DNA from 3 places in the Streptomyces sp. NPDC007896 genome. Region 3 is predicted to be linked to each of the others. Evidence: riboswitches for the same ligand, from Rfam matches in the RefSeq annotation. Region 3 holds a riboswitch; each other region holds the start of a gene.
The links. Region 3 has a riboswitch for thiamine pyrophosphate ahead of thiO (glycine oxidase ThiO). Riboswitches for the same ligand answer to the same signal wherever they lie in the genome.

Region 1: linked by a shared signal. The riboswitch ahead of ACFZDJ_RS43295 (cytosine permease) and the one ahead of thiO (glycine oxidase ThiO) in region 3 are both predicted to bind thiamine pyrophosphate.
Region 2: linked by a shared signal. The riboswitch ahead of ACFZDJ_RS30265 (thiamine ABC transporter substrate-binding protein) and the one ahead of thiO (glycine oxidase ThiO) in region 3 are both predicted to bind thiamine pyrophosphate.

What each region holds. Positions count from the first base shown of each region.
Region 1 is NZ_JBIBKX010000019.1:10,543-20,633, reverse strand. It holds gene ACFZDJ_RS43310 (TetR/AcrR family transcriptional regulator) at 21-728, opposite strand; gene ACFZDJ_RS43305 (NAD(P)H-binding protein) at 818-1,681, shown strand; gene thiD (bifunctional hydroxymethylpyrimidine kinase/phosphomethylpyrimidine kinase) at 1,749-2,555, opposite strand; gene ACFZDJ_RS43295 (cytosine permease) at 2,599-4,002, opposite strand; TPP riboswitch at 3,992-4,086, opposite strand; gene ACFZDJ_RS43290 (iron-containing alcohol dehydrogenase) at 4,152-5,234, opposite strand; gene ACFZDJ_RS43285 (dioxygenase) at 5,249-6,148, opposite strand; gene ACFZDJ_RS43280 (alanine racemase) at 6,165-7,397, opposite strand; gene ACFZDJ_RS43275 (SH3 domain-containing protein) at 7,948-8,301, opposite strand; gene ACFZDJ_RS43270 (methyltransferase domain-containing protein) at 8,535-9,227, shown strand; tRNA gene ACFZDJ_RS43265 (tRNA-Pro) at 9,307-9,380, opposite strand; gene ACFZDJ_RS43260 (DUF309 domain-containing protein) at 9,481-10,008, shown strand.
Region 2 is NZ_JBIBKX010000010.1:144,705-154,795, forward strand. It holds gene ACFZDJ_RS30255 (ATP-binding cassette domain-containing protein) at 1-800, opposite strand, end outside; gene ACFZDJ_RS30260 (ABC transporter permease subunit) at 800-2,512, opposite strand; gene ACFZDJ_RS30265 (thiamine ABC transporter substrate-binding protein) at 2,488-3,600, opposite strand; TPP riboswitch at 3,680-3,798, opposite strand; gene rlmN (23S rRNA (adenine(2503)-C(2))-methyltransferase RlmN) at 3,890-4,996, opposite strand; gene ACFZDJ_RS30275 (DUF6928 family protein) at 5,204-5,962, shown strand; gene ACFZDJ_RS30280 (DUF6959 family protein) at 6,641-6,907, shown strand; gene ACFZDJ_RS30285 (DUF6234 family protein) at 7,362-7,760, shown strand; gene ACFZDJ_RS30290 (hypothetical protein) at 8,435-8,923, shown strand; gene ACFZDJ_RS30295 (hypothetical protein) at 9,404-9,628, opposite strand; partial or broken gene ACFZDJ_RS30300 (NUDIX domain-containing protein) at 9,714-9,881, opposite strand; gene ACFZDJ_RS30305 (hypothetical protein) at 9,901-10,091, opposite strand, start outside.
Region 3 is NZ_JBIBKX010000001.1:452,802-462,892, forward strand. It holds gene ACFZDJ_RS02050 (FAD-dependent oxidoreductase) at 1-1,169, shown strand, start outside; gene ACFZDJ_RS02055 (hypothetical protein) at 1,210-2,214, opposite strand; gene metF (methylenetetrahydrofolate reductase [NAD(P)H]) at 2,271-3,194, opposite strand; gene thiE (thiamine phosphate synthase) at 3,353-4,003, opposite strand; gene ACFZDJ_RS02070 (Rv2175c family DNA-binding protein) at 4,136-4,507, opposite strand; gene ACFZDJ_RS02075 (NAD(P)/FAD-dependent oxidoreductase) at 4,589-5,827, opposite strand; TPP riboswitch at 6,009-6,120, shown strand; gene thiO (glycine oxidase ThiO) at 6,118-7,323, shown strand; gene thiS (sulfur carrier protein ThiS) at 7,320-7,520, shown strand; gene ACFZDJ_RS02090 (thiazole synthase) at 7,524-8,318, shown strand; gene pknB (Stk1 family PASTA domain-containing Ser/Thr kinase) at 8,576-10,091, shown strand, end outside.

The DNA.
Region 1 (10,091 bases), on a different contig from region 3:
ACCCTCAGTCCGGGTCGCCCTCAGGCCTGGTCGGCGATTCGGTTGAGCCACTCCTCCATGAGGGCGCGCTCCGGCGCCGTCAGGGCGTCGGTCTGCGGGAGTACGGCCCGCAGGGTGACGGCGGCCGCGACAGGCCCGCGTGCGGGCGCGGCGGGGGCGTCCGTGGCGATCGCCGCGATGACCGCCTCGCGGGCGGTGCGGGACAGCTCCGGGTCGCGGCGGTCTTCGGGGGTGGCGATGAGCGTGAGCGTCGTACCGCAGCCGGCCGCGTGGACGAGGTCCGCGGCGCGGTCCTCGGGGACGCGCAGCCGGCCCGCCTCGGCGACGCGCCGTATGTGCTCGGCGAGGACCCCGAAGGCGGCGAGCGCCGCAGGCGAGGGCGTGCCGGGGCGGTACCGGCCGTACATCAGGGTGTACAGCGCCGGGTTGGCCAGGCCGAGGCCGACGTGCAGATCCCAGCCGGCGCGAAGGTCCTCGACCGGGTCATCGGTGGGTTTCCGCGCGGTCTTGCTGGTCAGGTACGCGGTGAAGCCGTGGGCGACGACCGCGTCGAGCAGGCCCTCTTTGTCGCCGAAGAGCCGGTAGATGGTCGGCGGCTGCACGCCCGCCGCGGCGCTCACCGCCCGGGTCGAGACCGCGTCCGGCCCGCCTTCGGCCAGCAGTCGGGCGGCGGCCGCGACGATGCGTTCACGGTGCCCGTCCGCCGCGGTGACGTCCTCACTCTCCATGATTCCGACGATAACAGAATCCTGTTACCGATGAGAATTTCCAGTGGTACCGTCATCACGTTATCGATGGAAACAGGGAAGAGGTTGTCATGATCATCGTCACCGGCGCCAACGGCGGACTCGGCCGGCTGATCACCGAGCGGCTGCTGGAGCGCGTCCCCTCCGAGCGGATCGGCGTCAGTGTGCGCGACCCGGAGAAGGCACGAGAGCTCGAAGACCGGGGCGTGCGCGTCCGCCAGGGCGACTTCGGCGACCCCGCGAGCCTCGCGGACGCCTTCGAGGGCGCCCAGCAGGTCCTCGTCGTGTCGACGGACAGCACCGGCGTGGATGCCGTCCACCACCACCGCACCGCCATCGAGGCCGCGGCGGCAGCCGGAGCCAAGCGCATCCTCTACACCAGCCACATGGGCTCGGACCCGTCCTCTCCCTTCGCTCCGATGCGCGACCACGCCTCCACCGAGGCGGCGCTCCGGGAGTCCGGGGTCCCGTTCACCTCGCTGCGCAACGGCTTCTACGCCTCCTCAGCCGTGATGCTGCTGGGCCACGCGCTCGAGACGGGCGAGCTGGCCGCGCCGGAGGACGGACCGGTCGCCTGGACGGCCCACGCCGACCTCGCCGAGGCGGCGGCGCTCGCGCTCACCGGTGCGGGCCTCGACGGGACGACACCCGCGCTCACCGGCCCCGAGTCGCTCGACCTGGCGGATATCGCGGCGATCGCCACGCGGCTCACCGGCCGCGAAGTCCGCCGAGTGGTCGTCTCCGACGCCGACTACCGCGCGAGCCTGCTCGCCCGCGGTCTGCCCGAGGCCGGCGCCGACCTGCTCCTCGGCCTGTTCGCCGCGAGCCGGCAGGGACGGTTCACGCCGGTCGACCCCACGCTGGGCCGCCTGCTCGGCCGCCCCACGACGGCCTTGGCGGACGTCCTGAAGACAACGATCACGCCGACCGGCTGACGTCCGGGTTCCCCGTCGGTCGCAGCGGACGACGGCCTCGTCCGCCGTGCGGACGCGCCCGCGGCGTTCAGGCGCGCGTCCGCCAGCCGTGGTCGACCGGTCCGAGGCCCGAGCCCAGGGCGAATCCCGCGGCGATCGCGCCGGTGACGTACTCCTTCGCCAGCCGCACCGCCTCCGGCACCGCCCGCCCCTGTGCCAGCCCCACCGCGATGGCCGAGGCCAGGGTGCAACCGGTGCCGTGCGTATGGCGGTTGTCGTGGCGCGGGGCCCGGAACCAGTGCTGTTCGGTGCCGTCGGTCAGCAGGTCGACGGCCTCGCCGGGCAGGTGGCCGCCCTTCACCAGGACCCAGCGGGGCCCGTACGACAGCAGTTGTTCCGCGGCCCGGCACATGTCCCGCTCACCGGTGGCCTTGATCCCGGTCAGCTCGGCGGTCTCGTCGAGATTCGGGGTGGCCACCGTCGCAAGGGGCAGCAGGGCGGTCCGTACGGCGTCCAGCGCGTCGTCCGCCAGCAGCCGGTCGCCGTGCTTGGAGACGCTCACCGGGTCCACCACCACGGGCACGCCGACGTCCGAGAGCAGTTTGGCGACGGTCTCGACGAGCAGGGGCGAGGCGAGCATGCCGGTCTTCACGGCCTGCACACCGATGTCGTCCACGACGCTGCGGTACTGCGCGCGCACCGCCTCGGCCGGAAGCTCCCAGGCTCCCTGTACGCCGAGGGAGTTCTGCGCGGTGACGGCTGTGAGCACGCTCATCCCGTGCGCGCCCAGCGCAAGCATGGTCTTCAGGTCGGCCTGGATGCCGGCGCCGCCCCCGGAGTCCGATCCGGCGATGGTCAGGACGCGGGGCGGGGCGGTCGGCTTGTTCGCGGGCATGGTGGGTGTCACTCCGTACGAAGGGGGTGAGAGGGGGGCGGGGTCAGCGGCGCAGGCGCAGCGGGACGTAGACCAGCAGGGCCGCGACGAACGCCACCCCGTAGGCGGTGTCGGCGCCGTGCAGGGCATGCGCGACGGGGCCGACGTACAGGCTGGTGCTCATGAACGGCACCGCGGCGGCGAAGGCGGCGACGAACGCCACGAGCGCGGGCCACCACGGACGCGGGCGGGCGCTCTCGGCGGCCAGGTCGACGGGTGCGCCGCCGCGGGCCCTGGCCCGGGCGAGCCAGTCGACGGCGACGATCGCGACGAACCCGGGAATCCAGTAGCCGACGAACAGCAGGACGTTCTGGAAGCGGGCCGTGGTGTCGGCGGCGTGCATCCACAGCACGAGCGGGAAGCCCAGGACGGCGGCCAGCGCGGCGGCGGCCGGGCGCGGCAGCCGTACGCCCATGGTCTGCAGGGCGAGCGAGCCGCTGTAGTCGTTCATGGCGTTGCTGCTCAGTGCGGCGAGGGCCACGGCGAGCAGCCCGAACGCGCCGAGGGCGCCCCCGCCGAGCAGGGTGTCGACCCCGCGGGCGGTCTGGTCGGTGAAGACGGCCGCGCCCCACAGTCCGAGCGCCTGGACGGCCACGAAGGACACGCTGACACCGGCCAGGGTGTACCAGAACATGCGCGGGCGGGACGCCGTGCGCGGCAGATAGCGGCTGAAGTCGCTCGCGTACGGGGCCCACGACAGCGCAAGGCTGAGCGCGATGGTGCAGGTCAGGACGAAGGCCCCGGCCCGGTCGGCGCCGTGGGCGGTTGCGGCGGGGGTGGTGTGGGCGCCGCTCAGGAGCTTCACGGTCAGGGCCACGAACGCGGCGGCGAGGGCGAAGGTCATCACGGTCTGGAGTCGGTGGATCGCCTCGTAGCCGAGGACGCCGAGCGCCCCCTGCGCCGCCATCATGACGAGCACACCCAGCCAGAACGGCCAGCCGCACAGCTGGGCCAGCGCGTCCCCGCCGAAGAGGCCGATCAGCGCGTCCCAGGCGATGGACGACAGCCACTGCAGGGCGCCGGGGACGACCACGGCCCGGCCGAACGCGAGGCGGGCGAGCGGCAGCTGTCCGGCGCCGGTCTGGCTCCCCCAGGTGCCGAGGTACGCGGTCGGTACCGCCCCGAGGAGGGTGCCCAGCACGACGGCGGCGAGCGCGGTGGAGAAGTCCAGGCCGAGCGCGATGCCGACGGTGCCGGTGAACACGCCGGTCATGGTCAGGTTGGGGGCGAACCACACGGTGAACAGACGGCCGGGGCCGCCGTAGCGGTGGTCCTCCGGGACCGGGGCGATTCCACGCGCCTCGACGTGCAGGTCCCCCGGGGCGGTGGGCATCCGCCCGTCGAAAACGCCCTGCGGGCCTCCGACGGCCACCTCGCCGCGAGCGTTACGGGCATACGGCAACGACATGAGACATCCCTCCGCCAGTCCTAACTGGTTCAGGTTCGACGGGTGTGATCTCAGCCCTCGTGCGGGGCACCCCGTGTCCGGTTCGGCGGTCAGGATAGCCCGGCGGGCGCGGTATGCCCCAGGGGGAGGGGTCCGCACGGCGCCGCGGCCTACTCGCCGACGCTCGGCTCCCCGCCCTCGTACGCCGCCGTCAGCAGCGCCAGCACACCCTCCACGGTGACCTCGCGCGGGTTCGGATACGTCTGTGCGACGGCCTGTTCGGCGGCCACCGCCAGGTCGGTCTCCTTGAGGCCGAGTTCGGCGAGACCGTGGGGGGCGCCGAGGCTTGCGGCCAGCGCCCGCAGGGCGTGCGGGACGTCGTCGGTGCCGCCCAGGGCGCGCGAGAGCGCGGTGATCGCCCGGGGCGCGGCGGGCGCGTTGTAGGCGAGGGCGTACGGGAGGACCACCGTGTGCGTCTCGGCGTGCGGCAGGCCGAAGGTGCCGCCGAGGACGTGGCACAGCTTGTGGTGCAGGCCCATGGTGGTGGCGCCGAGACAGGCGCCGCAGAGCCAGGCGCCGTAAAGGGCCCGGGCGCGCGCGTCGAGGTCGCCGGGGGCGGCGGCCACCAGCGGCAGGGCCTGTGTCATCGCCCGTACGCCCTCCTCGGCCATGAGCAAGACGAGGGGCGAGGCGTCGGGCGCGTAGAGGGCCTCGACGGCGTGGGCGAGCGCGTTGACGCCGCTGGTGACGGTGAGGGGCACGGGGAGCGAGAAGGTGAGCTCGGGGTCGTAGACGACGCTGCGGGGCTGGACGGCGGGGTCGCGTCCGGTGCGCTTGGCGCCGTGCTCGGTGAGTCCCCAGACCGGTGTCATCTCGGAGCCGGAGTAGGTGGAGGGCACGGCGATCAGGGGCAGGCCGGTGCGCAGCGCGATCGCCTTGCCGAGGCCGATCGCCGAGCCGCCACCGACCGCGACACACCCGTCGGCGCCGGACGCGCGCGCCGCCTCGACGGCCCGGTCGGCGACCTCGACGGGTACGTGCATCCGGGCCTCGGCGTGCAGCCCCGCGCAGGCCTCGCCCAGGGCGTCCGCGACCGCGCGTGCCGTGTCCTCGCCTCTGCTGCCGCAGACCACCAGCACCCTGCGCAGCCCGAGCCGGGCGGCCTCGTCGGGGGTCGCGGAGACGGCGGCGCCGGGCCGGAAGACGATCCGAGCGGGCCGGGTCTCGTACGAGAAGTCGAGCGGGGTGTTCATGTCGGTCATGGTGCTCATTCCGGTTCCAGTACGAGGTCGAAGCGGGCGTGGCGGAAGGGGTTCGGGACGCCGAACTCCCCCGCCAGGGACGGGTCGTCGGTCTCCGTGAAGTCCTGGACCAGGCTCTTCTTGACCGCGAACACCGCGTCGGAGTCGAGGTAGTCGCTGCCCGCGACGAAGATGTGCGTGGTGACCGGGGCGTGGCCCTCGGCCGAGGCGATGAAGTGGATGTGGGCGGGGCGGTAGGGGTGCCGGGCCGTGGCGCGCAGCAGTTCACCGACCGGGCCGTCGGTGGGGATCGGGTACGGGCTCGGTACGCAGGTGCGGAACCAGAAGCGGCCCTCGGCGTCGGCCGTGAACAGTCCTCGCCCATTGCCGGCCGGCTGGACGTCCGGCTGCTGTACGTCGTAGTAGCCTTCGGAGTCGGCCTGCCACACGTCGAGGACCGCGCCCGGCAGCGGGGTGCCGCCCTTGCCCAGTACCCGGCCGCTGACGACGCACGGCTCGCCCCTGCCCACCAGGTCGATGTTCGCGCCGAGTGCGCGGATCGGCGATCTGGTCAGGTGGAACGGACCGAGGACCGTCGACTCGGTGGCACCCGGGTCGCGGCGTCCGCCCAGCGTCTCCACGAGCATCGAGACGCCGAGCACGTCCGACAGCAGGATGAACTCCTGGCGGGTGTCGGTGCACCGCTGCCCGGTCGCGGTCAGGAATCCGATCGCGCGTTCCCATTCCGCCATCGTCGGCTCCGTCTCGCGCACGAAGTCGTGCAGATGACGGGTGAGCGCGCCGAGCAGTTCACGCAGACGCGTATCGGCCGTGCCCCGCAGGCTGTCGACGACGGCGTCGGTGATGCCGTGCGTGAAGTCGGTCGTGGCATCGGCCGTCGTCGAACGGTTCAATTCGTCTGTCATGCCGCTCCTCGTGGTGCTATCGGGACTGATCGCCGTCGGTGCCCGGGTCCACGAAGTGGAAGCCGGGCTCGGGAAACCTGGCGAACGCCCGGTGGGGCACGGACGAGGTGTAGGCGCCCGCGAGGGAGAACACCACACGGTCGCCGGCCCGCAGCCCCGGCGCCCGGACGTCCCGGACCAGGACGTCCCTGGAGGTGCTCAACTGGCCGGTGAGCGTGACCCGTTCACGGCGCACCACGGGCCGCGGCCAGGAGTAGGGCCACACGTCCACTTCGAGTACGGACCAGGGCTGGTCGGGCCACGGCTGGTCGGGCCTCCTGGACGCCGACGTGCGCAGGTTCACCGCGCCACCGCGGACGACGGCGAAGTCCTCGTGTGCGCCGTGCTCGACGTCCAGCACCTCGCTCGCGTACCAGCCGCAGTACGCGGTCAGCGCGCGACCGGGCTCGACACTCAGGGTCAGTTCCGGGTGCGCGGCGACGAGTCGGGCGAGTCCCTCGCCGTACGACTGCCAGTCGAAACGGCGTTCGGGGTGCTCGTAGTCCACCGCCATGCCGCCCCCGACGTTCACCTCGGTGAGGCGCAGGCCGTGCCGTGCGGCGAGTTCACCGGTCCAGGCGACGACGCTCTCGGCCACCGCGAGGTGTTCGGGGGCGTGCAGGCCGTTGGCCAAGTGGGCGTAGACGCCGCGCAGTTCGAGGTTCGGGTAGCTGCCGTCGGTGAGCAGGCCGACGATCGTGTCCGCCTGTGCCGGGTCGAGGCCTGAGGTTCTGCGGCTACGGCCGCCGTCGGCGAACACATGGTCGGCCACCGGGAGGTTGAAGCGCGGCAGGACCGCCACCCGGCCGTCCGGAGCGTGCCGCTGGGCCAGCCCGGCCAGCATGTACAGCTCGTACTCGCTCTCCACGAGGAAGCGTGTCACGCCCCGCTCCAACGCGTCCAGGAGCTCCGTCGGGGTCTTGTCCTGGCCGCCGAAGGCCAGTGGGTGGTCCGGCGCCGCCCGGGTGACGTGGGCCAGTTCGCTGTCGGTGGAGACCTTGTAGCCGTCGACGTACGGGGCGAGCGCGGTCAGGATCTCCGGTTCCCGGTTGGCCTGGGTCGCGTAGTACAGCTCGACGCGCTCGGGCAGCGCGGCCCGCACCGACGCGGCGTGTGCGCGCAGTGCCGCCAAGTCGTACACGTAGGCGGGAAGTTCCGTGGGCGGCAGGGTCAGGATGCGGTCGCGCACCGCGAGTGAGGGTGTGTTCATGGGGCACTCCGGGTCGTATGGCGCAGGATACCGTCGGCACGCGACGAGGGCGGCGGACGGGGACCGGAGCAGCGGCCCGGCGGACGCGGGCGGTCGGGGACATGACACGTGCCACGGCAGCCGCCGAAATCGACCGGGCCGGATCGACGCGCTCCCCGTGCCGGGCCGGATCGACGCGCTCCCCGTGCGGGGTCGGTCGGCTCCGGCGGGGCACCATGAGGGCACCGACCGAGCGTCCGGTTCGGCGCGGCGGCCGGGAACCGGGAGACCGGCGGCGCCGTGCTCCGGCACGCCGACGCCTCCGCTCGCAAGGCCCGCGCCCTGTGGCATCCCACTATCATGCTGATCCGCGACTCCATACCCGAGGCCCCACACGATCTCTACCCGGTGGGAGATCCTTCGGCACCTCGAGCGGTCGGCGGTGTGGCGGCCCGTCACCCGGACCCGGCGGATCCTGAACCTGGCCGGCGGTGCGGGGGCCGGCCGATGGCACCCGAACGCGGCGCGGTGCCCGACCCCGGGTCGGGGTCGGGCACCGCGTGTGGGTCGGTCAGCAGGTGGCGAAGGCCGGGAGGCCGCCGTACTGGTCGCCCTTGAGGTAGACGGCGCTCACATAGCCCTCCGCCAGTCGCACCCAGACGTCGTTGACGTAGCCGTTGTCACGGATGGTCTCGCCGTGGGTCCAGCAGGAGGCGCCGCGCGGCTGCCCGGCGGCGACGTGCCCGGTGATGTCGGTGGTGGTCGAGGGTCCGGAGCGGACGTTGACGTTCACATACGGCGTGACGGCGTACGGCAGCCCCGCCGCCGCGGCCTGCGCCCCGGCCGCGCCGGTCAGCAGCAGTCCGGTGGCCAGCGCGCCGACGCCCGCCGTGGCGAACGCCTTGGTCCTCATCCTCATGGTCATGCGGTCCTTCCCCGTGGTGGAGTCCGGGCGTGTTCCCGGGCCGGGCCGTGCGGCCCGCCCGGTCACTCCCAGGCCCACCCTGCCGGGTCGACGCCCGGGGGCGGAACTTCTTTCGACGACGCTCGAAACGTCCGCCCACGACAGGCCGGTACGCGTGGGCGGGCCACGGTTCGAAGCCGGGGCGTCCGTCCGCGCGGCCCCGCGGCGCGTCGGCCCTGTCGCACAATGGGGCGATGATCGACGGTACTTCGCCGACAACAACCCAACCGCCACCCGGGCTGGTCAAGGACGACGAGCTGACCGGCCATGCCGTGGTGGCCAACAGCACCATGAACCGCGAACGCGTCCTGACAGGCGTCAACAGCTACGCCCGCGAACTCGGCTTCTCCCCCGCCGAGTTCCTGAACGACCACGGACCCGCCCCGTCCTGGCTGGACCTGTGCAGCGGAGAGGGACTCGCCCTCCGCGAGGCTGCGCGGCGACTGCCCCAGGCCGTCATCACGGGCGTGGACCTGGTCGGCCCGCTGCTCCGGACGGCGCTGCCCGACGGCCTCGAACTCGTCACCGCGGATCTCGGCCGGTGGTCGCCGGGCCGCCGCTACGACCTCATCACCTGCGTCCACGGACTGCACTACATCGGCGACCGGCTCGCCCTGCTGGAGCGGGCCGCCTCCTGGCTCACCGGCACGGGTCTGCTGGTCGCCCAGCTCGATCCCTCGACGCTGCGGCGCCCGGACGGCAGCGACGCGTCCCGGCCGGTCCTGGCGGCACTGCGGGCCGCCGGCTTCCAGTACTCGGCCCGCCACCACCGCCTCAGCCTGCGGGGCGGCCGCCCCGTCACCCTGCCCTTCGCCTACCTCGGCGCCGACCCGCACGCCGGCCCCAACTACACCGGCCAGCCGGGCGTCGCCTCGTACTACCGCTGAGCCCCCGGCCGGCCCCCGGAAACGGGTAAGAGGCCGTATCGAAATGTCCGATACAGCCTCTTACCCGCGACTTCAACAGTCGGGACGACAGGATTTGAACCTGCGACCCCTTGACCCCCAGTCAAGTGCGCTACCAAGCTGCGCCACGTCCCGGTGCGTTCACCCGCGGTGTTCCGCGTGATCGTGCGAACAGAACTTTACCCCACGCCGGGGGCTGCTCCGATGGGGGCGCGGAGCGCGAGACAATCGGGGCATGAACGCAACATCCGGAGGTCGGCGAGGCGACGGGCGGGATCGGGACACGACGGGGCGGGCGCGCAACGCGCGGCCGCGGGACGGACTGGGACGGCCGCTGCCATACGGCGCCGACGGCGTGGAGCGGCAGCCGGAGGGAGTCGTCCGCGGCCCCGAGGAGACGGTCGCCGAGGCACAGGCACTGCTGGACGCGGGGAAGCCGTTCCACGCGCACGAGGTCTTCGAGGACGCCTGGAAGTCGGGCCCCGAGGGTGAGCGCGCGCTCTGGCGGGGGCTGGCGCAGCTCGCGGTGGGGCTCACGCACGCGGCCCGTGGGAACACGACGGGCGGTGCCCGGCTGCTGCGGCGCGGGGCCGGGGCGGTCGACGAGTGGGCGGCGGGGGCGCACGGCCGGGACCGTCCGCATGAGCTGGACCTCTCCGAACTCGCCTCCTGGGCACGGGAGCTGGCGACGGTCGTGGAGCGTGAGGGTGCCGCGATCAGCGCGGTGGCGTGGGCGCCCCGGCTGCGGGGGCGCCGGGACTGACGGGTGCGGTGGCGCCGATCGGCGCGCGGTGCGTGCGGCGTCAGCCGGGTGCGGTGCGTCCGCTGTCAGTGGCGTGCGGCAGA
Region 2 (10,091 bases), on a different contig from region 3:
GGGTGCTGCCAGACCTCAAGTGGCGTGCCGGACTGGGCGATCCGTCCCTCGCGCATCACCACGACCCGGTCGGCGAGCGCGAAGGCCTCGCCCTGGTCGTGGGTGACGGCGAGCACGGTCGTGCCCAACTCGCCGAAGAGCTGCCGGAGTTCCACGACGAGCCGTTCCCGCAGCGAGCGGTCCAGCTGGCCGAGCGGCTCGTCGAGCATCAGCAGCCGGGGGCGCGGGGCGAGCGCACGGGCCAGCGCGACCCGCTGCTGCTCACCACCGGAGAGGGCGGCGACAGCGCGCGCCTGGGCCCCGGGCAGCCCGACCAGCTCCAGCAGCTCCTGGACCCGTGCGGCCTGCTGGTCCTTCGACGCGCCGTGCATGCGCAGCCCGAAGGCGACATTGCCGGCCACGTCCCGCTGCGGGAAGAGCTGGTGGTCCTGGAACATCAGCCCGACGCCCCGCTTGTGCGCGGGCACCCCGGCCTGGTCGCGTCCCGCCAGGAGCACGCGGCCCGCGTCGAGCGACTGCAGTCCGGCCACCGCCCGCAGCAGCGTGGACTTGCCGCTGCCGCTCGGTCCGAGCACACACACGATCTCGTGCTCGGCGACGTCGAGGCCGACGGCGTCGAGTACCGGCCGACCGCCGAAGCGTACGGTCGCGGCCTCGACCCTGAGCAGGGCGTCGCGCGTCCGGGTCTGGGCCTGGGTCTGTGTCTGGGCCCGGGTCCGGGTCCGGGTCCGGGGATGCTCCGTCGTCCCCTCCTGCGCCTCCTGCGCCTCCTGCGTCGCTTGCTTCGCGAGTCGCGCCATCAGAACTCCCCCGTCCGGTCGGTGCGGATGCGCTCCAACAGCAACAGGGCCACCGCGCACACCACCATCAAGATCGTCGAAAGGGCCATCGCCTGGCCGTAGTTGAGGTCACCCGCACGCCCGAGGAGCCGGGCCACGGCAACCGGCAGGGTGGGGTTGTCGGGCCGCGCGATGAAGACCGTCGCCCCGAACTCGCCCAGCGACACGGCGAAGGCGAACCCCGCCGCGATCAGCAGCGCCCGCCGCACCATCGGCAGGTCGACCTCCCGCCACACCCGCCAGGGCGACGCTCCGAGGACGGCAGCGGCCTCCCGGAGCCGTCCGTCCACCGCCCGCAGCACCGGCAGCATGGTGCGTACGACGAAGGGGACGCCCACCAGTGCCTGCGCGAGCGGCACCAGGATCCAGGAGGAACGCAGATCCAGGGGCGGTTCGTCGAGCGCGATGAGGAAGCCGAACCCGACGGTCACGGCGGACACGCCGAGCGGCAGCATCAGCAGCGCGTCGAAACCCCGTACGAGACGCCCGGTCATGGGGGTCCCCCCGGTCGAGCGAAGCCGAGACTGGGGGAGGGTGAGCGCGGCGGCCGCCAGAGCGCCGATCACGACGGCGACGGCGGTGGCGGCGAGCGCGTACTCCAGCGAGTTGCCGATCGCCGCGATCGGTGCCACCAGGAAGATGCCGCTGTCGGCCGAGGTCAACGCCTTGTAGTACGCGAATCCGTAGCCGCCGGGTGCGTCCAGGGACCGCTGGACCAGTACCCCGAGCGGCAGGACGAGGAGAACGAGGATGCTCGCCAGGACCCCGCCCAGCAGCGCCCACTGACCGGCCCCGCGGGGGCGGCGCACGGTCACCTCCGGAGCCACCAGACGCAGGGCGGTCTCCCGGCGGCGTACGGTCCAGGCGTGCACGGCGAGGATCGCGCCGACCGCCACGAACTGGACGATCGTCAGCACCGCCGCGGTCGCGAGGTCGAAGATCTCCGAGGTCTGCCGGTAGATCTCGACCTCCAGGGTGGAGAAGGTCGGCCCGCCGAGGATCTGCACCACACCGAACGAGGTGAAGGTGAAGAGGAAGACCATCAGCGCGGCGGCGGCCACGGCCGGGCTCAGCGCCGGCAGCGTCACCTTGCGCCAGGCCGCGAACCGGGAGGCACCCAGCATCCGCGCGGCCTCCTCCTGACGCGGGTCGAGCTGCGCCCAGAGCCCGCCGACGGTTCGTACGACCACCGCGTAGTTGAAGAAGACGTGCGCGAGCAGAATCGCCCAGACGGTAGTGTCCAGCCGTACGCCCCACAGCTGGTCGAGGAGTCCGCCCCGGCCCACCAAAGCCAGGAACGCCGTACCGACCACGACCGTCGGCAGCACGAACGGGACCGTCACCACCGCGCGCAGCACCTGCTTGCCCCTGAAATCGAAGCGCGCGAAGACGTACGCGCCGGGGAGCGCGATCAGCAACGTGAGCGCCGTGGAGGCGAGCGCCTGCCAGGTGGTGAACCACAGGACGTGCCGGATGTCGGACTGCGCGAGCACCTCACCGATCCGTCCGAACCGCCAGGCCCCGTCGATCTTGAGGCCACGGGCGACGATCGCGGCGACGGGGTAGGCGAAGAAGACGGCGAAGAACGCGACGGGCAGGGCCATCAGCCCGATCCGCGTCGCGCTCTCCTTGCGGCTCCTCCGAGGCGCTACTTCAGTACGAGCGAGGTCCACGACTTGACCCACTGGTCACGGTTGTCGGCGATCTTGGCGGGCGCCAGGGTCTCGGGGTCCTTGGCCTGCGGGCCGAACTTCACGAACTCCTCGGGCACCTGGGCGGTCTCGCGGACCGGGTACACGAACATGTTCAGCGGCATGTCGTCCTGGAACTTGACGCTGATGAGGAAGTCGAGAAGCGCCTTGCCGCCCTTGGTGTTCTTCGCGTTGCTCAGCAGCCCCGCGTACTCGATCTGGCGGAAGCAGGTGCCGCTCGCGACCCCGGTCGGCGCGGTCTTCGGCTTCGGGTCGGCGTAAATCACCTCGGCGGGCGGGGAGGAGGCGTACGAGACGACCAGCGGCCGGTCGGCCTTGGCCTTCTTGCCTCCCGCGGACCCGGAGAATTCGTCGTTGTAGGCCTGCTCCCAGCCGTCGACCACCTTCACGCCGTTGGCCCTGAGCTTCTTCCAGTAGTCCTGCCACCCTCCCCCACTCTCGGCTTCGCTCGAGCGGGAGGTGCCCCCATCCCCGTACTTCGCGGCGGTCCCGAGCAGGAAGCCGAGGCCGGGCGAGGACGTGGACGCGTTCTCGGTGACGAGGAGGTTCTTGTACGCGGGCTTGATCAGGTCGTCGAACGAGGCGGGCGGGGCCAGCTTGTGCTTGCTGAAGTAGGCCTTGTCGTAGTTGACGCAGATGTCACCGGAGTCGATGGGCGTGACCCGGTGCTTGTCCTGGTCGATCCGGTACTGCTGGACGATCTGGTCGGAGCCCTTGGCCTCGTACGGCTGGAACAGCCCGTTGTCGAGCGCACGGGACAGCAGGGTGTTGTCGACGCCGAAGAAGACGTCGCCCTGGGGGTTGTCCTTGGTGAGGATGGCCTTGTTGACGGCCTGCCCGGCGTCGCCGTCCTTGAGGACCTTGACCTTGTACCCGGACTGCTTCTCGAAGTCCTGCAGCACGCTCTTCGACACGGCCCATGAGTCGTGGCTGACGAGCGTGACGGTCTTGGAGTCCCCGGCGCCGCCGCTGTCGGAGGACCCGCACGCGGACAGCGCGACGAGGCCCAGCCCGATGGCCACGGCCGTGGTCGTCCTCTTGATGCTCACTGAATTCCTCCTGGGATGACCAGGAAGAGACGCGGCCCTGCCCGGGATCCTCGGAAGGTTCCCGGGCAGGGCGCAACAGCTTGAGTGATGCCCGAACTTCCTACCCAGAATGACCTGGGCAAGGTTCAGAGGGTCTGCGGCCCACCGGTGCTCCGGCTACCGCACTCTCAGCGCTGTGGCGCTCCCCTGTCGGAATATGAAGATGTCGGAATACGAAATTGCGCTGACAGGAACTGACTGACACTGGCCGGCACTGAAAAGGCGCCGCCGGGCACTGCCGCCGATCAGACTATCGCTCGGTCGCGGCCAGCTGTCCGCATGCCCCGTCGATCTCCTGGCCCCGGGTGTCCCGGACGGTCACCGGCACCCCGTGAGCCGCGATCGCCTCGACGAACGCCTTCTCGTCCTCGGGCCGCGAGGCGGTCCACTTCGAACCCGGCGTCGGGTTCAGCGGGATGAGGTTGACGTGCACGGGCTTGCCCTTGAGTAGCCGCCCGAGCCGGTCACCACGCCATGCCTGGTCGTTGATGTCCCGGATGAGGGCGTACTCGATGGACAGCCGGCGCCCGGACTTGGCCGCGTACTCCCAGCCGGCGTCCAGCACCTCGCGCACCTTCCACCGCGTGTTGACGGGGACGAGGGTGTCGCGCAGCTCGTCGTCAGGCGCGTGCAGCGAGATGGCGAGACGGCACTTGAAGCCCTCGTCGGAGAACCGGTGGATGGCGGGCACCAGCCCGACCGTAGACACGGTGATCCCGCGCTGCGAGAGCCCGAGGCCGTCCGGCTCGGGGTCGGTGAGCGCGCGGATGGCGCCCACGACCCGCTTGTAGTTGGCGAGCGGCTCGCCCATGCCCATGAAGACGATGTTGCTCAGCCGCGCCGGGCCGCCCGGGATCTCGCCGTCCCGCAGGGCCCGCATCCCGTCCACGATCTGGTGCACGATCTCGCCCGTGGACAGGTTCCGGTCGAGCCCGGCCTGTCCGGTGGCGCAGAACGGGCAGTTCATCCCGCAGCCCGCCTGCGAGCTGATGCACATGGTCACCCGGTCCGGGTAGCGCATCAGCACGGACTCCACGAGCGTGCCGTCGAACAGGCGCCACAGGGTCTTGCGGGTGGTGTCCTGGTCGGTCGACAGATGCCGCACGACCGTCATCAGCTCGGGAAGCAGCGCCTCCTGGAGCTTGCCGCGCGCGGCGGCCGGGATGTCCGTCCACTCCGCGGGGTCGTGCGCGAACCGCGCGAAGTAGTGCTGCGAGAGCTGCTTGGCGCGAAACGGCTTCTCACCGATCGCGGCAACCGCCTCTTTGCGCTCGGCGGGCGTGAGGTCGGCGAGGTGCCGCGGCGGCTTCTTGGCTCCGCGGGGGGCGACGAATGTGAGTTCTCCGGGTGCAGGCATAACTCATCCAGTGTCGCAGATCAACTCCGCCAGCCCAGGCCAGAGCGGGGTGGGGGCGGTCACCCACGGGTGCCGACTGTCAGCGTTGGTCGGCCTCGCACGGCCCAGGGACGGCCCAGCGCGGCACTCGGTCGGACCTTCCTGGCGATATCAGTGCCGGTGGCTATGGTGCGACGACCATCGAGCGCGACTCATCGGGGAGGGGCCATGGGAGCCAAAACGGGACTGCTCATCTATGCCGACGGCGAGGTGCCGGGCCTGCTGCGACAGGTGAAGGCGGCAGACCTGCCGCGGACGTCCGAGATGATGCGGCGCCTTTACCCGGGCTGGGAGATCGAGCAGCTCTCAGGCTCGTCACTGGGAGGCGGCGTGTATCCCCCGAAAGACACGGCGTACGCCGCGAGCCGACCGGGCGTGGAGATCGTCTGCGACCAACGGGTAATGATCGACTTCCCGTCCCAGCTTCCCGAGCACCTCGTCGCGGCAAGCGCCGGCCGACGGCTCGTCCTGCACGCCATGCACAGTGTCGTCGACTGGCTCGCGTTCGCGGTGTGGGAGGACGGGCGCCTGGTCCGCTCCCTGAGTCTGTCGCCGGACAGCGGCATCATCGAGAACATCGGCGAACCGCTCCCCTTCGAGCTGCCCTACTGGGCCGGGGACCGTCCTGCGGACATCGTCCCCTGGCCGGACGAGGACGAAGAGCCGTACCCCCTGCCCTTCCACCCGTTGGACCTGGGCGAAGACGCCCTGCGCGCGCTCTGCGGCTTCGTCCAGGAGGGCCACCCCGAACCTGACGACATCGACGCATACGGCATCGACCTCCACGGATTCCACGTGCGGGACCCTCACGGGCCTGACCCTGCGGAGGAAGAAGCGAAGTTGAAAAGGATCACGGAAACCATGGGGCCGCCGCGCTTCTACACGCTGAGCCCCGATGGCCCGCTGATCGAGCGCGACGGCCCGTAGCCCACGGCCTCTTCGTCCCGAAGCAGCTTGGGCGGGCGTCTGACCTTGGGCCGCTATGCCTCTCGCCTGCCGCGATGGTCCACAAGCGTGCGCGCCTGTCCGGCGCTGTTCGTGGGCGTTGTCACGCAGTCAGACACGCACGCCGGGTCTAGGCACCGGCTCCGCTCAATCGACCTCAGTGCGCTGCAATGCCTCCCGAAGAGGTACGCCCAGTCGTACCGCGGCGATCCGTCTGACGCGCACTTCCACAGGTGTGCGCGGCCGGAACCCTGGACCACCACAGCCGCACGAATGAAAGGTCAGTCCCGCTTTCAGCACGACGCCGAGGGCCTTCCATCCGGCGGCGTCTCGGCGGCGTGGGACAGCGAGATCGTGCCCAGCATCGATCATGGCGGCACCGCAACGCGGGCAAGGCTGCTCACGCTCGTTTGGCCAGTCGCGTTTGAACGATGACCGGCGCGCAAGACACACGAAGTGGCGCTTGTAGTAGGCCATCCCATAGCGGCACATGTGCGCAGGGTATGAGGCGGAGCCTGCTGGTACCACCGCTTTGTAAGTTCGATCCATCAGCCGCCCTGGAGCTTTTAGGCCCTCGCTCGTCGGGCGCGTGCGGTTGCTCAAGGCTGCCTGTGTACGCCGTCGTTGATGTCAGCTGGTGATGTCAGGTTGGATGGTGCGATGGAGCGCGTTGAGGCAGAGCTGTTCACGGACGGTGGGAACAACGCTGTGGTGCGCCTGCCACCGCGTCGGTTCCCCGGCGTCTTGATCCAGGGTGACTCTCTCTCCGTCATCCGCAGCGAAGTTGCCGAAGTCCTTGAAGCCTGCGACCAGGGCGACCTCGCCGGGGCACGGGAAGCCGCCGGCCTTCTGCTGGCTGACCTTGATGAGTTGCTGGCGCGGTACACCGCCGCGCTGGACGCCCACCAGGTCCCGCGGCCGTACTGATCGCAAGGCTCTGGTCATTGAAAGCTGGATCGCTGCTTTGTAAGGGCGGCCGTGGTCAATCGCGGGGATGTCCAGGTCATTCCAGCCGTAGCGCCAGCCCAGCTCATCGGCACATCTCGACTGTGGCGAGCCGTCGTTGACCGTGGTTGACCGCACTATGTGGCACGACTGTGGCACGCACAGAAGGGCTACGGGCTTAGAAGGCGCCTGGCACGTCACCCGAATCACCGCCTCTGACCTGCACCGCTCCCACCACCCTGGGGTCCCGTCGGCCAACCCTCGACACGCATTCGACAGGGCCCGGGGTGCGTCCTCCTCGGTCAGCATTGCCCGCCGGCCGACGTCGGGCCGGGAGCCTTCCCGGCGCTGCACCTGCCTGGCCACCTTCCGCCCCGCAAGAGAGGTGAGTACGCGTACTCATGCGCATCACCACCGGTCTCGTCACCATGCAGCCATGACGAAGACCGCTTTAGCGCCGGAACGTCGATGGCCCTGGTCGCACCGAACACCCCTGGGCCCGGACCTTGCTCTCGCGATCCCGCTGTTCCTGGTGGGGACCGCATGGCTGGTGATGGACTGGGTGCTTGGTTTCGGCATGGAGGTATGGGCGGCGCAGGGCGACCAAGCGCAGGTCGACACGGCCAGCCTCGCGTTTATGGGCAGGGTGCGGGTGCTGCTGGTCACCGTCCTTGTTTTGGCAGTTCTCGCGGGGCTCTTCCGTGCCCCTTGGACGGTGATCGCGCACCTGATGGTGGCTCTCGTGGCCGCAGGGGTGCTCGGGCACGTGCAGCAGCAGTGGGATCACGACCATGCTCCGCCAGCCGGGTGCATCCGCTATAGCGCGAATTGCTGAGACAGCCAGCGGCTCGGGCCACGCTGTTGCCTGCTAATGACGAGAGTGGCACGACCTGAATCGTGCCGTGCCTCCCTCTGGCGGTCAGGGCTCTACTAGCTGATCAGGTCGAACGTCGAACTCGCTCCGGTCACCCTCTGTGGCTTCCGGCCGTCCACCTGTAGAGATCGTGACGACCTCGTTGTCGTCCCGATCTGAGGTGCGACTCAAGATTGTGCAGCCGATCGTCACAGCGATGGGGTACGCGGCGCTGGGGCCCAACGCATCACCGCCACCGAAGATCGGCGGCTTATCAAAGAAGACCCATTGCCGGCCATGGGCATCGGTCAGGCGCACCTCGACCCACCCTGGCCAGAAGTCGTCGTCATCCTCGAGCGCCCAGCGAGTGGCTTCGCACCGTAACGAGGTCATTCCGCCTGCTCCCTGATCTTGGTTTGCCACAGAACACGCTTCCGGTGCGATGACGCGGCGCCGACCGCTGCTGTTCGGGGCTGTTGGTGTCAGGCGTGGGTGTCAGCCGCCGTGGGCGAACTTGACAGATTCGCCACCCGCCTCACTTCCTTCTCGCTGTGAGCGACCATGGTTCCTCGCGATTCCCCGCCTGATCGGGCACGGAAGAGGCACGGTTCTTCCGTGCATGAGCATGGTCAAGCAGAGGATCGCATACTGGCGTCATGCTCTCGCCACAGCGGTTCCGCGACGCCCAGCACACGAAGTACCACTTCATTGATCATGTGCTCGTGCGCTGCCCGAAGTGCGCCGGGATTGCACACGTTGCCCCGGTGGCACCTGCGGCCGAGGACGCGGTCCCCTCGGTATTCGCGCGCCGCCGTCTCGTGTGCAGGGCGTGCGGTCTGTCGCGAAATGCTGCTGGGGGAGGGTTCCGCCTCTTTCGAGGGCGAGGCGAAGCGACAGATCCTTACTTCGGTCTGCCGTTGTGGTTGCAGACAGAGATGCGACACGGCTGGCTGTGGGCCTACAACCCAGAACATCTGGAGCTGATCCGGAAGTTCGTACAGGCACCGTTGCGTGAGCGAGCCCCGTGGGATGCGCAAGTAAAAAAGATGACGCTCGTCGCGCGGCTACCAACCTGGATCAAGAGTGCGAAGAACAGAGATGAGGTTCTGCGCGCCATCGACCGGATCCGGTCGTCCCTCGCCTGACCAGCTCGACCACGCACCTACCCCAGCTCCCATCCCGTCCGCCGTCGACCCACACACCGTGGAGCGGGCGTGGTTCAGGGGCGTCAAGGTGGAGCGCGCCACTGTACGAACGAACTTGACGCCCCTGGGCCGCGTCTGCTCGGCTCTGCCTGGGTCGACGGTGGGCGGGATGGGAGCTCCCCGCGCACGCCACTACGGGCCCGCAGTCGGGAACGGCGCCCCCTCCATCCCGGTGCCGGCCGATCCCCCGCCGGAGGCATCGTCTTGACCGCAGGCCGCTCCATGCGGTGATCGACTCATGGCTACCGGCCCTATCCACATGTGGGCGCGCGTCGGCGGCGGCAGCGCCGAGCGGGCCGAAGGCAGGAGCGCGGGCGCAGCCAGAGCCGGGAAGCGCGCCCGGCGGAGCGGAGCGCAGCCGGGGCTTGATGAAGTAGGGAAAGTTCTACCGCACCGCGATCATGGTCAAGTTGCCGACGATCACGCGGCTCGGCTCTCGGGCTTCTGGCCGAGCTCCAGGTAGACCGGAGCCGTCTGGTTCCTGGCCTCCGCCGCCGCGAGGATGCGTCGGGCCAGTCGCGGGATCGTGCGCTCGGCAACTCGTTCCGGGGGCAGGAAGGAAAAGCTCTTCAGCTCGTCTGGCTGCAAGGTGATCTGTGCAAGGTGGTCTTGGCTGAGCTGGCCGCCGTCGAAGAGGTACAGCACCTTGTCGCCCTCGGCCTCGTTCGGTGCCCAGTCGACCGCGAGCAGGCGCCGGCGTGATGCCCAGTTCCTCGCGAACCTCTCGGACGGCAGCGTGCAAGGGTGACTCGCCGGTCTCGACGTATCCCCCGGGGATGTCCCAGTAGTCCTTGTACGTGGGCTCCACCATGAGGATCCGGTCCGCGGCGTCAAAGAACAGCGCACCCGCTGCCATGCGCGGATGCGCCATCTTCGCTTCGTGTGCGTTCGGTGCCATAGAGCCGAGGGTACCCAGCTCAGACGAGGTGCATCCTGTTGGCCAGGTCTGCCAGGTTGCGGCTCGGTCGGCCCCGCTGGTTCCGAATCCAGGTGAGGACCAGTTCGCGTGCGAGGTAGTGGTTTCGCACCTGCTCGGGTGCCCAGCTCTCCGCTTCGAGGACCTTTGCCAGCGCCTCATCCATGCGGTTGTGGGTGCTGAGCGCTCGGG
Region 3 (10,091 bases):
TCACCGCCCTCGACGAGGCCCTCGGGGCGGGCGCGGGCGCACGGTGGGGCGACTTCCTGGTGCGGGCGCGCGAGGCCTGGGACCGCACCCGCAGGCCGCTCCTGGAGGAGCCGCTGTGGCCGAACTGGCCGGTGCTCGCCGAGCGCGAGCCCTACCCCTCGGTGCCGCACAAGAAGCTGCTGCGCACCCGCCGCGCCACGACCCTCGCCGAGGTCGGCGCCTGGGAGTTGCGCGACCCGCGCCTCACGGCCCTGCTGGAGAGTCACGCCCTCGCCCACGGGCTCGATCCGCGTATCACCCCGGCGAGCGCCGCCGTGCTGCCGTACATGGAGCACGCCTTCGGCACCTGGTATGTGCGCGGCGGCATACGGGAGTTGGCGCGCGCGGTGTACGAGCGGTGCGTGGCCCGCAGGGTGGAGTTCCGCTTCGGGTCGCCGGTCGCGCGGATCGTCGAGAAGGACGGCCGGGTGGCGGGTGTGGAGCTGGCCGACGGCGAGGTCGCGGACGCCGACTTCGTGGTCGCCGGTGTCGCGCCCGCAGCGCTCGACGCCCTGGTCCCCGGGGCGGCGCTGCGGGGCGGTGACGAGGTCGCGCCGCAGCGCGGGGCGCCGAGTCGGCTGACCGTGCTACTGGCGCTGCGCGGAGGGCGTCCCGAGGGGGTGGCACACCGCACGGTGGTGCACGCGGCGGACCGGGCCGAGGAGTTGGACCGGCTCTTCGGTGAGCGTCCGGGGTTCCCTTCCTCGCCCACCGTGACGGTGACGCGCCCTGACGACCCCGCCCTCGCGCCGGACGCGGGGCACGAGGCGGTCACGCTGAGCGTCACGGTGCCGTCGGGCCTGTCGGTGTCCGAGGCGGACGTGGAGGGGGTGCTCGATATCGCCGAGCGCGCGATACCGGGCCTGCGCGACCGTCTGCTGTGGCACGAGGTCCGCACTCCGGCCGACTTCGCCGAGGAGACGGGTGCGGACGGCGGCGCCGTCCCCGCCCCGGCGCTCGCCGCGGCGGACGGTCGGTTGCTGCACGCGTCGAACACCACCCGCGTGCCGGGGCTGTTCGTGGTCGGCGGCTGGGCCCATCCGGGCGGTGGCCTCCCGCACGCGGGCATGTCGGGCGCCCTGGTGTCCGGGCTGATCGTGGAGGGACCGCAGTTCCGGGGCTCTCAGTGAGCGCACCGGCGCGCCGAAGGCCGCCCGGGGAGGGCGGCCCTCAGTACCGGTACTGCTCGTCGTACCCGGCGCCGTTGGCGTTGCCGTTGCCGTTGCCCTGGTACGGATAGGGCTGCTCCGGCGGGAGTTCGCCGCCGTAGGGGTCGTCGGTGCTGCGCTGCTGCGGGACCCAGACACCGCCGGCCGGGGTCTCGCCGCCGTAGCCGCCGGTGGCGTACTGGTCCTGGCCGTAGGCCTGCTGCTGCGTGTACTGCTGTTCGCCGCCGCCGTAGGTCGTGTCGTACGAGGCGCCGCTGTAGGTCTGCGTGCCGTTGTACGGGTCGGAGTAGGCGGCGTACTGCTGCTGGCCGTTGTCGTAGCCGTACTGCTGCTGGTCGTACCCGGTCGAGTAACCGTCGTACGCGTAGGCCTGCTGGTCCTGGGGCTGGGCCGCGGTGGCGTAGGACTGGTCGGTGGCGGCCGCGTAGGCGGTGTCGCTGTAGACGCCGTAGGAGCCGGTGTCGTCGGGCAGGGGCTGGGGCTCGTACACGGCGGTGGCCTCGGCGGCCGTCAGGTCGCCGGAGCCGGGCGGCATGAACCGGTCGGAGTGCGCGGGCGAGAACACGTCGTCCTCGCGGGTGAAGTCGTCGCCCTGGGGATACGCCGCGCCTCGGGCCGTTCCTTCGGCCCTGGCCTCGGCTCCCTCGTCCGTTTCGAGGTCGGAGACCTCCAGCGCCGGGTCCTGGTGCTCCTCACCGCGGCGTCGCTTGCTCTTGCCGAAGCCCTTGCCGGCGCCGCTGTCGGCGCCCTGCCGGTTGCCCACGGCCCAGCCCTCCGCGAAACCGCGGCGGAACGACAGGGTGACGTACGTCTGGCCGACCGCGAAGGCCGCCGCGCCGAGCCCGATGACGATCACGGAGGGAATCAGCACGCCGAAGACGACACCGAGGAAGCCCACGAACGCGAGCAAGCGCCAGCGCAACCGCGCCTTGTACTGCAGCAGGACCTCGCCGAGCAGCCACAGCGCGACGATGCCGAACGCGATATAGAGGACCGTCCAGCCCATGTACGCCCCTCTCCCAGTGGCCGCTACGCAGTGTGTCGTACGTGGGTGCGACCGGTCTAGGCCTGCTGCGGGTGGTGCAGGCCCAGATTCTCGTAGATTTCCAGCGTCGCCGTCGAGTTGTTGAGCGTGATGAAGTGAAGTCCGGGGACTCCCTCGTCCAGCAGTCTCGCGCAGAACTCCGTCGCGAACTCGATGCCAATGGAGCGTACAGCCGCCGGATCGTCTTTGGCTGTGAGGATCCGCTCTTTCAGGACGTCCGGGAACGAAGCGTTGCTGAGCTTCGGAAGTCGTTCCAGCATCTTCACACTCGTCACCGGCATGACCTCCGGGATGACCGGTGTCGTACAGCCGGCCGCCACCACCCGGTCACGCAGGCGCAGATACGACTCGGGCTGGAAGAACATCTGGGTGATCGCGTAGTCCGCGCCGGCCCGGCACTTGTCGACGAAGTGCGCGACGTCCACGTCCCAGTCCGCGGAGCGGGGGTGCATCTCGGGGAAGGCGGCGACGCCGACACAGAAGTCGCCGGACTCCTTGATGAGACGGACGAGTTCGGCGGCGTAGGTCAGGCCCCGGGGGTGCGGGACCCAGTCGCCCATCGGGTCGCCGGGCGGGTCGCCGCGGACCGCGAGCATGTTCCGGATGCCGGCGTCGGCGTACTGGCCGATGATGTTGCGCAGTTCGGCGATGGAGTGGTTGACCGCGGTGAGGTGGGCGACCGGGGTGAGCGTCGTGTCGGCGACGATCTGCTCGGTCTCCTTGACCGTGCCCGCGCGGGTGGAGCCACCGGCACCGTAGGTGACGGAGACGAAGTCGGGGGCGACGGCCTCGACGCGACGCAGCGCGTTCCACAGGTTCCGCTCGCCCTTGGGGGTTTTCGGCGCGGAGAACTCGAACGAGTACGTCGCCTTGCCGGTGGCGAGCATGTCGCGCACGGTGCGTGCGCGATCAGTCCTGGTGGAAGCAGATCCGAGGGCCATACCCGCAGGTTAGTCAGGGGGCGGCGGTCTCCCAACCGAACCGACGCCAATTGTCCAATTTGTCGACTTCTTGTCCACCCCTCGGACACCGGTGGGACAACCGGTCCAACCGTTGGCCGGACCATCGACGCGCCCGCTGTGCCTGACGCGGCCGCCGCTTACGCCTGACGCAGCCGCTTGGCGAATTCGCCCGCCGCCGCGCCGGGATCCGCCGCCTCGGTGATGGCCCGTACGACGACGACGCGGCGGGCGCCCGCCTCCAGTACCTCGTCGAGGTTGCCGAGGTCGATGCCGCCGATGGCGAACCAGGGGCGGTCGGTGGCGAGGGAGGCCGTGTATCGGACCAGGCCGAGGCCCGGGGCGTGGCGGCCGGGCTTGGTGGGGGTGGGCCAGCAGGGGCCGGTGCAGAAGTAGTCCACGCCGTCCTGGACGGCGGCGGCCGCCGCCTCGGACTCGGCGTGCGTGGAGCGGCCCATCAGGACCTCGTCGCCGAGGATCGCGCGGGCGGCGGGGACGGGAAGATCGCCCTGGCCCAGGTGGAGTACGTCGGCGCCGATGGCATGGGCGACGTCCGCGCGGTCGTTGACCGCGAGGAGCTTGCCGTGGCGGGCGCAGGCGTCCGCGAAGACCTGGAGGTGCTCCAGCTCCTCGGCGGCCTCCATGCCCTTGTCACGCAGCTGCACGATGTCGACGCCGCCGGCCAGGACCGCGTCCAGGAACTCGGCGAGGTCGCCCTGGCGCTTGCGGGCGTCCGTGCAGAGGTAGACGCGGGCGTCGGCGAGGCGGGTGCGGGCGGCGTTCTCGGGCATGCGTGTATCCCCCGTGGTGCGGTGCGTACGGCTGTCGTAGGCACCCTACGGATGTGATGCGGTGCGTACGGACCGCGGCGGCCGGGGTGGTCCGGGGCCGGCCGTGGTCCGTACGCCGGACGGTCGGTCGAATCAGACGGCGAGCGCCTGGGCGCGGCGCTTCACCTCCGTGCCGCGATTCTCGCTCAGAGCCTGCGCGGGGGTGCCGGGCAGGCTCGGGTCGGGGGTGAAGAGCCACTCGAGCATCTCTTCGTCGGAGAAGCCGTCGTCCCGCAGGAGCGTCAAGGTGCCGGCCAGGCCCTTGACGACCTTCTGTTCGTTCCCGTCGATGAAGGCGGCGGGGACGTGCAGCGCGCGGTTCTCACCACGGCGTACGGCGATCAGCTGGCCCTCCTTGACCAGCTGCCGGACGCGGGTCACCTCGACGCCGAGCTGTTCGGCGATGTCGGGGAGGGTGAGCCAGGCGGGGACGAGAGCATCGATCTTTGCGTCAATCTCGGTCACGGGACAAGCCTGCCATCCCGGACTGACACTCGGTACCCGAGCGCCCCCCGGACCGCCGTCCGGGCGACGGAAACCGGGCGGTCATGCCGTGGCGTCCTTCAGAGGGCGGGACGGGTCGGCCAGGATGTCCGGGTTCATGGGCATGCCCGCCTCGATCAGGCGGCGGCCCTGGGCCAGATCACGGGGACGCCCCACGGCCAGGAGGGCGACGAGGCGGCTCTCGCGGAGCCAGCACACCGTCCAGGCCGCACCCGACGGGTCACCCCGCCAGATGGTCGTGTCGGCGGGGGCGTGATGGCCGACGTACTGGACGAAGCGGCCGAACTGCTCGGACCAGAAGTACGGGACCGGGTCGTACGCCACCGGGGCCTCGCCGATGATGTTCGCCGCGACCGTGCGCGGCGCCTGGAGGGCGTTGTCCCAGTGGTGGACGAGAAGGCGCTCCTCGTAGCGGCCCGACGGGAAGGAAGCACAGTCGCCGACCGCGTAGACGTCCGGCACGGAGGTACGCAGGTGGCTGTCGGCCACCACCTCCCGGTGGGCGCCGAGCTCGACGCCGGAACCGGCCAGCCAGGCGGTGGCGGGGCGCGCGCCGATGCCGACGACCACGGCGCCCGCCGGCACCCGCGAGCCGTCGTCGAGGACCACCGCACCGGGCTCGACGCGCTCCACGCGCGCGTGGGTGCGCAGCGACGCGCCGCTGTCCGCGTACCAGGCGGTCATCGGCGCGGCCACCTCCGCGGGCAGTGCCCCGGCCAGCGGCCGGTCGGCGGCCTCGACGACCGTGACCGCGCACCCGGCCTCACGCGCCGCCGTCGCGAACTCCGCGCCGATCCAGCCCGCCCCGACGACCACGATGTCGTGCTGCTGGGCGAGCACGGGGCGCAGTCGCTCGGCGTCGTCCAGCGTCCGCAGCAGATGGACGCCGGGGACGCCCTGTGCGCCGGGCAGCTGGATCGGTTCCGCGCCGGTCGCGAGGACCAGGACGTCGTACGGCACCGGTCCTGCCTCGGTGTCCAGCTCGTGGTCTGCGGGGCGCAGGCCCAGCGCCTCGCAGCCGAGTCGCAGTTCGATGCCCAGCGCCTCGAAGTCGATGTCGAAGGCGGAGCCCTCGGCCTTGCCGAGCAGCACCGCCTTGGACAGGGGTGGCCGGTCGTACGGCTGGTGCGGCTCGGCGCCGATCAGCGTCACGTCCCCGGTGAAACCCTGTTCCCGCAGGGCGACCGCCGTCTGCACGCCGGCCATGCCCGCGCCCACGATGACGACCCGCCGTGCCGTACGCCCCTGCGTCCGCACCTGTGCCCGCGTCTGCTCGCTCACCTGATCACCATAGACAACTGACAATCTGTCAGTCAGGGGACGTGCGCAGTGACCTGTTCCACAACGGATCCCGCCGTCCTTCTCTCGGTCCGCGAACCGGGTGCGCGTACGGACCCGCGAACGGGCCCCGGACGGAGGCTCCCTTACTGAGACATACGGCAGCGGGCTAGGGTGGCGAACGTAAAGCACTCGCGGGAGCCCGGACGCACCGGGCTGAGAGGGAGGCTGGCGGCCTCCGACCGTACGAACCTGATCCGGGTCATGCCGGCGAAGGGAGGGGCTGGACGCCCATGTCGCCTACGCGTACACCTGCACGTTCATCGGATGCGCCGTCATCGGACGCACGTACGTCGGACGTCCTCGTCATCGGGGGCGGGATCATCGGTCTCGTGACCGCCTGGCGGGCCGCGCAGCGCGGGTTCACCGTCGCGGTCGTGGACCCCGAGCCGGGCGGCGGGGCGGCACGGGTGGCCGCCGGAATGCTCGCCGCCGTCACCGAGCTGCACTACGGCGAGCAGACCCTGCTGGGCCTGAACCTCGCCTCCGCGCGCCGCTATCCCGACTTCGCCGCCGAACTCACCGAGGCGAGCGGCCAGGACCTCGGCTACCGCCGGTGCGGCACGCTGGCCGTCGCGCTGGACGCCGACGACCGCGCCCACCTGCGCGAACTGCATGCCTTGCAACACCGCTCGGGGCTCGAATCGGAGTGGCTCAGCGGCCGGGAGTGCCGCCGTCTGGAGCCGATGCTCGCGCCGGGCGTGCGCGGCGGGCTGCGGGTCGACGGAGACCACCAGATCGACCCGCGCCGGCTCGCGAAGGCCCTGGTCACGGCGTGCGAGCGGGCCGGAGTTGAGTTCCACCGGACGTGGGCGGAGCGCCTGACCGTCGTACGGGACCGGGCCGCCGGGGTCGTCACGACGGACGGTGAACAGCTGGTCGCGGGGCAGGTGGTGCTCGCCGCCGGAAGCCTCAGCGGGAAGCTCCCGGGCGTGCCCGCCGACGTACTGCCGCCCGTACGGCCCGTGAAGGGTCAGGTGCTGCGGCTGATGGTGCCGAAGCGGTACGCGCCGTTCCTGAGCCGCACCGTGCGGGCCGTGGTGCGCGGCAGCCAGGTCTATCTGGTGCCGCGGGAGAACGGTGAGCTCGTCGTGGGCGCCACCAGCGAAGAGCTGGGCTGGGACACGACGGTGACCGCGGGCGGGGTCTACGAGCTGCTGCGCGACGCCCATGAGCTGGTGCCGGGGATCACCGAGCTGCCGCTCACCGAGACGCGCGCGGGCCTGCGGCCGGGCTCGCCCGACAACGCGCCGCTGCTCGGCCCGACCGCGCTCGACGGGCTGCTGCTGGCCACCGGGCACTACCGCAACGGCGTCCTGCTCACGCCCGTCACCGGGGACGCCATGGCGCACGTCCTGACCACCGGCGAGCTTCCGGAAGAGGCCCGCCCCTTCGCCCCCGGGCGCTTCAGCACAGCACTCACGGAGCAGACCGTATGAACATCTTCGTCAACGGAGAGCGACGGCTCGTCGCCGCCGACACGGCCCTCGACACGCTCGTCGCCACCCTCACCGTCGCGCCCTCCGGCGTCGCCGCCGCGCTCAACGAAACCGTCGTCCCGCGCACGCAGTGGTCGTCCACGGCCCTCTCCGAGGGCGACCGCGTCGAAGTCCTCACCGCAGTCCAAGGAGGCTGAACCATGGCCGACGACCCGTTTGTCCTCGGAGGTACGTCCTTCTCGTCCCGGCTGATCATGGGTACGGGGGGTGCGCCCAGCCTCGACGTCCTGGAGCGGTCGCTCGTGGCGTCCGGCACGGAGCTGACGACGGTCGCGATGCGCCGGGTGAACCCCTCGGCGCACGGCTCGGTGCTGTCCGTGCTCGACAAGCTGGGCATCCGGGTGCTGCCGAACACGGCGGGGTGCTTCACCGCGGGCGAGGCCGTGCTGACCGCGCGGCTCGCGCGGGAGGCGCTCGGTACGGAGCTGATCAAGCTGGAGGTCATCGCCGACGAGCGGACCCTGCTGCCGGATCCGATCGAGTTGCTGGACGCCGCCGAGACGCTGGTCGACGACGGTTTCACCGTGCTGCCGTACACCAACGACGATCCTGTGCTCGCGCGGAAGCTGGAAGACGTGGGCTGCGCGGCGGTCATGCCGCTCGGGTCGCCCATCGGGTCCGGTCTCGGCATCCGCAACCCGCACAACTTCCAGCTGATCGTGGAGCACGCGCGTGTGCCGGTGATTCTGGACGCGGGGGCCGGTACGGCGTCGGACGCCGCGTTCGCGATGGAGCTGGGGTGTGCGGGCGTGATGCTGGCGTCGGCCGTGACCCGGGCGCAGGAGCCGGTGCTGATGGCCGAGGGCATGAAGCACGCGGTGGAAGCCGGGCGGCTTGCCTGGCGTGCGGGGCGGATTCCCCGGCGGCACTTCGCCTCCGCGTCGTCTCCTGCGGAGGGGCTGGCGCGGTTGGATCCTGAGCGTCCTGCTTTCTAGGCACCCGGCGCTGGTGTGTTTTTTCTCCCGCCCGCGCACCGCCCGTTTCCAGGCGGCTGGAAAGTGTGCGTCGCCCATGAGGGTGGAGCGCCGTTGGCGGCTGGGGGGTGGAGGGGCAGACTGCCTTACATTCCCTGTGCACGACATATGGACCGGATCGATCAAGCGTGCGAGATCCGTCACAGGTCGGCTGCAGTCCCGCTCCGGAATTGGCCGGAAGGGTGGGGGTGACAGTGGCGGCTCGTAGACTCGCCTGCGTGGATACGACCCTTCAGGACCCGCTTGTCGGGCAAGTGCTCGACGGCCGCTACCGCGTCGACGCACGGATCGCGGTCGGCGGGATGGCCACGGTCTACCGGGCCCTGGACACCCGCCTCGACCGCGTGCTCGCGCTCAAGGTGATGCACCCGACGCTGGCCGCCGACGGCTCGTTCGTCGAGCGGTTCATCCGGGAGGCCAAGTCGGTGGCCCGGCTCGCGCACCCCAACGTGGTGCAGGTCTTCGACCAGGGCGCGGACGGGTCGTACGTCTATCTGGCCATGGAGTACGTCGCCGGCTGCACCCTGCGCGACGTGCTGCGCGAGCGAGGGGCGCTGCAACCGCGGGCCGCCCTGGACGTCCTGGAGCCGGTGCTCGCCGCGCTCGGCGCCGCGCACCGCGCCGGGTTCGTGCACCGCGACATGAAGCCGGAGAACGTCCTGATAGGGGACGACGGCCGGGTCAAGGTGGCCGACTTCGGCCTCGTCCGGGCCGTGGACACCGTCACGAACACGACAGGGGCCGTACTCGGCACCGTGTCGTACCTCGCCCCCGAACAGATCGAGCACGGCACCGCGGACACCCGCGTCGACGTCTACGCCTGCGGGGTCGTCCTCTACGAGATGCTCACCGGCGGCAAGCCGCACTCCGGGGACTCCCCCGCCCAGGTGCTCTACCAGCACCTGCACGCGGATGTGCCGCCGCCCTCGGCCGCCGTGCCCTCCATGCCCCACGCCCTCGACGAGCTGGTCGCCGCGGCGACCGCCCGCAACCCCGAGGTGCGCCCGCACGACGCGGTGGTGCTGCTCGGCCAGGTCCTCCAGGCGCGGGCGGGCCTCACCGCCGAGCAGCTCGACGCCATACCCCCGCAGGCGCTCGCCGTGGGGCACGACAACGCGGGCGACCGTACGAGCGTGATCCCGCGCTCGCTCTCCGTGCCCCGCCTGCTGCCGGTGAACGAGGACTACGAGGACGGCGGCGGCGACGGCGGCGACCCGCTGAACCGGACCAGCCGGTTCGAGCAGACCAGCCCGTTCGAGTCCGGACCGCCCGCTCCCCCGCGGCGCGGCGCACGGCCCCGGCGCGGAATGTTCGCGATCATCGCCGCGGTCGTGCTGGTGCTCGGGCTCGGCGCGGGAGTCTGGTACATCAATTCCGGCCAGTTCACCAAGGTCCCGCTGCTGCTGGCGAAGACCGAGGCGCAGGCCAAGGCGCGGATCGAGCAGGCCGGTCTCGACGTCGGGCAGGTCAAGCACGCGTACAGCGACACCGTGAAGCGCGGCACCGTCATCAGCAGCGACCCGGCACCCGGCGCGCGCATCCGGGACAACGACTCCGTGACGCTGACCATCTCCAACGGCCCGGAGACGGTGAAGGTGCCCGACCTGACGGGACTCGCGCTGTTCAAGGCACGGGAGGTCCTGAAGGGGGACGGGCTCGCCGCGGGCATGGTCACCCGGGAGTTCAGCCAGGACGTTCTCAAGGGCTTCGTGATCAGTTCGGATCCGGGCGCGG